DNA from 2 places in the Paenibacillus sp. FSL L8-0502 genome. Region 1 is predicted to be linked to the other one. Evidence: riboswitches for the same ligand, from Rfam matches in the RefSeq annotation. Region 1 holds a riboswitch; the other holds the start of a gene.

Region 1 (2,204 bases):
CCCAAAATTTCGAGCCCCTGTTCATGATACTGGTCATATAGCTCTTGTAGCGCTTTGTATTGGGGGGTTAACCCACATTTGCTGGCAGTGTTCACGATAAGCAGAACGTTCCCTTCAAATGTGGATAACGGAATTTGTTTCCCTTGCAGGGTTTGCGCATCATATTCATAAACGGTCATAGCATCTCTCCTCATTCAATATTCAGCAATTAAATTTTAGACAATTTAAAGAAGGGTTGCAAGCCTGGAAAAGCTGTATAAAGCCTTCAGGCGCTGTAAAATCGTATTTTGCTCAAAACAGTAAATCGCACCGCAAATGGAGCGAATTAAGGTGTTTCTTCTTATAAAAGCGGGTTCAATCGGTGTTTAGCTGGTACATATAGCGTATTTTCTTCTCTTTTTACAAAAAAAGGCCAATAACGCTTTACCCTACGCCAATATTGACATGCTTGTCATTTTCAAAAAGGGATGAAAAACAGAGATTAAAGGAGATGTGAGAAGCATAGTTGCATTGTAAGCGTTATTATTAATCTTCTATGCTCTAAAGCCCGATTTATAACCCTGCAGTTGAGCTTTACAGTCTTCCATGCGCGGGTGTATGATTCAAGACGTAATTTCAAATTAACTTGAATGAAGCAACAACGAAATGTCTATAGCGCTGAATTTTGCAGTTGCAAAAACGGGGGAACCAATCGAGACTGTACGGCTTCGGAAGCCGTGTGTCTCATGGGGTGAATTTTCCGGTCAAGTGCCAGAAATAGGGCGACTCTCACGTCCGAATCCGACAGCTAACCTCGTAAGCGTACAGGGAGAGGCAACAAACCGCCGTGTGCAGCCATGGTTTATTTTATCATGGATATGTCAGAAGCCGGAGGAAAGCCTTTTTCCTTCGGCTTCTTTTTGTTGTCTTTTTATACCGGGAGAGGAGCTACTGATGGAAGGTCGGTTAATTATTGTCACTGCACCGAATGAAGCGGGCAGAAGTTTTGTGAAATTGCTTATTTTCAAAAAATTGGCGTTTGCAGTTCTCACGAATAGCGCCCAGGAGGAACGACAGCTCAAAAAAATGGGTGTGGAGCACATTGTCCGCATCAATACCATGCAAGCGGGAAAATGGAATTTTCCAAAAAAAGAAATTGGTAGTGTGTATTTGTTCGAGAACAGCTTGAATCTGACTTGCCGTTTCCTGCAAATATGTCGACCACTAACATCGGAATCGATCTATGTTATTACACACGGCTGTAATCCACAAGGAATTTATCGGGGATTGGGAGCGGACCATGTGATCTACACATTGAACGGAGAGGTGGGTTTTCTGCTGAACGGATAAGCACTTATGACATAGTTGTTTTATGATTTTATGATGGAATAAGAATGACGATCTGAGGATCGATACGGAGGGTATAAACATGATGGATATATACATGCTGCTCGTCATGGCTGTGAGTTATGGAGTGATACTGCTGTTTGTACGCTGGTGTGATGCGCAGACCTCTAAAGGAGGACGAAGAGGATGATCGTTATACTCGGGCTTACGGCTATTGTGTTTATGTATTTAATCTACGCACTCCTGAACCCTGAAAAGTTCTAGTCACTTGTAGGGATAGAGCGGGCGGGAACAACAGATCTGAGCATTAAAGCATCATTGGTAGCAGGTTTTCGCAAACGTGTGCACTTCATAGATGGTCTGAATCGGGTCTGTTGTTCCAAACGCAGGAGCATTTTGAAGGAGGAATAGAGGATGGAGCTGCTTCAAATTGGAATTGTGATCGTTATATTGCTGCTCTTGGTAAAGCCAATGGGGACATATATGTATCATGTATTCTCGAATGAACCGAATCGGACGGATCGGATTTTTGGCAGAACAGAAAAGCTGATTTATAAGGTAGTAGGCTTGAAGAAAGTGGAGAGCATGCGTTGGACTACGTATGTTATGAGTTTCATTGCTACGAACGCCGTGCTTGTGGCAATCAGCTACTTGCTGTTGCGTTTACAGGGAATGCTTCCCGGTAATCCGGCTGGAAACAGTAATATGGAAGCATCACTAGCTTTTAATACGGTAATCAGCTTTATGACGAATACGAATCTCCAACATTATAGCGGAGAAAGCGCGCTTACGTATCTGACACAGATGGCGTTCGTCACGATGATGATGTTCACTTCGGCTGCTTCCGGTTTTGCGGTTGCTGCGGCTTTTATGAGAGG
Region 2 (2,204 bases), 2.7 Mb from region 1:
TCGTCAGGGTAATCACCAGCTTGCCTATGACTGTCAAATCAGGTGTAAGCCCCATCGACAGCCCCACCGTACCAAACGCAGATACCGTCTCGAACAAGATCATCAGAAAATGATGATCTTCGGTTGCCGACAAAATCATCGTCACCCCGATCACGAACAGCAACCCCAGCAGTGTAATGGTCAAAGCCTTGTAAATTCGTCCCTGCGCAAGTCGGTACTTGAACAGTACAATATCTTCCCGCCCCCGCAGCATCGAAATCACCGCTCCAATGAGCAGGGCGAATGTTGTGGTCTTAATCCCGCCTCCAGTAGAGCCAGGAGAAGCCCCGATAAACATGAGTATGATGATAAAAAACTGCGTAGCCTGCCGCAAGCCTGCAATGTCCAAGGTATTGGCACCTGCGGTACGGGGAGTAACGGACTGGAATAAAGATCCCAATAGCTTACCACCCCAATCAAGCGAGCCGAGAGTCTTCGGATTCGTAAACTCAAATACAAAAATCACGAGCGTGCCGACTACAATCATAGCGCCCGTCATGCTGAGTACCACCTTGGTATGCAAGGACAGTCTCTTGCGCTTGCGATATTCTGCCAGGTCTGACATCACTACAAAACCAATGCCGCCTAAAATAATCAAAAACATGGCTGTAAAATTAACAATCGGATCATATACATAACCTGTCAAGCTGCGAAATTCACCGAATAAATCAAAACCAGCATTGTTAAACATGGAGATGGCATGCCAGATTCCAAAATAAATCGCCCTGCCTACGGGCATATCAAAGGACCAGCGAACCGAGAATATCGTAGCGCATACGCCTTCAATAACCAGTGAGTACAGTAATACCTTACGGATTAACCCGACAATTCCCTCTACAGAAGTCTGATTCATCGCTTCCTGCAAAATGAGACGCTCCCGCAGGGAAATCCGACGCTTGAACACCAGTGCAATCAAGGTAGCCATGGTCATAAAGCCTAGGCCGCCGATCTGAATGAGCGCCACGATAACAACTTGACCAAAGGTTGTAAAAAAGGTCCCCGTATCCTTTACGACAAGCCCTGTAACACAGGTCGCGGAAGCGGCAGTAAACAAAGCGTCTATAAACGCAAGTGGCTTTCCTGTTGTATTGGAGATCGGCAGCATTAACAATAAACTACCTATTAGAATGATAATGGCAAAGCCCGCAACGAATATCTGCGGTGGAGAAAGCCGGAGCCAGCTTGCATTGGGATTCATCTATTCATCACTTCTCTCCTAATCCTTAAAACTATAAAAACAGTGATTTAATACGGTGTAAGCTCGCTACGCGTTCCATTTGATCTTCCGATCGTCGTTGCCCCTGAATTTTTTGATTTTTCCAAACCTTAGTTAACTATAATTAGCATTCCCTGAATACAGGAAGAATGCATGTCAAGCACTACTCGGCCCCCTATGCTATTGGCGGGCAGTAGCGAAGGGGGCAGAATTGTTCTGAAGAAGCGAAGCGTTTGCCTTTATCTCCGGATTTTAACCATTAAAGGGGATATACAATCAAAAAATCCGGGGATAACAGCAATCGGAAGAATAATCTGCACCCGCAGCGGTCTATCTAACCAATCCAAACACTTTTATACGCACAAAAAAAGACACCGGAAAACCGAGTGCCTGACTTGGTTCCTGCTCATAGCCTACGAGGTTAGCTGACGGATTCGGGCAGCACAGTATGCCCTATTTACACTTCCGATCCACCAGTGATCGGCTGTAAAATTCACCCCAGTAACATGGTTCCCCCGTTTTCCCATAGAAATTCGGCTCAACTGTATATCATTACCTATGTATTTTATAGGCATTGCCTCAAGATTATAATCCTTCTATATCCAGATCACAAAACCGATTTCGTCGAAAAAACGTGAAATTGGCTTTATTTTGCGAATGGGCATCGTTTAATCGCAGCTTATCTTATTTTATTGGAACTTTAAAGTGCTTTCACTCTATTTTCATGAATATCGCTGGTCTGTTGGCGGGAACCTGTGCAGTATGATATCTTTAATGGATGTTCTTATTTACAGATTAAGGAGGAAACTTATGAATCCTATCGGGAAACCGGTCGTGCTCACGGCCAACTTCAAAAAATTAGGCTTGCTGGGCGGGATTGGCCTGATTTGCTTTTTTATCTTTCAATTGCTTATTCCCTCGCTTAGCAATCCAAGTCCAGAATCAGTAA

Evidence for each region. Region 1 has a riboswitch for cyclic di-AMP ahead of NSQ57_RS06705 (hypothetical protein). Riboswitches for the same ligand answer to the same signal wherever they lie in the genome.
Region 2: it holds a riboswitch for cyclic di-AMP, as region 1 does, so the genes downstream of both, NSQ57_RS19815 (TrkH family potassium uptake protein) here and NSQ57_RS06705 (hypothetical protein) in region 1, are expected to answer to the same signal.

What each region holds. Positions count from the first base shown of each region.
Region 1 is NZ_CP151958.1:1,493,570-1,495,773, forward strand. It holds gene NSQ57_RS06700 (glutathione peroxidase) at 1-179, opposite strand, end outside; cyclic di-AMP (ydaO/yuaA leader) riboswitch at 646-818, shown strand; gene NSQ57_RS06705 (hypothetical protein) at 934-1,329, shown strand; gene kdpA (potassium-transporting ATPase subunit KdpA) at 1,741-2,204, shown strand, end outside.
Region 2 is NZ_CP151958.1:4,541,604-4,543,807, forward strand. It holds gene NSQ57_RS19815 (TrkH family potassium uptake protein) at 1-1,237, opposite strand, end outside; cyclic di-AMP (ydaO/yuaA leader) riboswitch at 1,651-1,804, opposite strand; gene NSQ57_RS19820 (type II CAAX endopeptidase family protein) at 2,066-2,204, shown strand, end outside.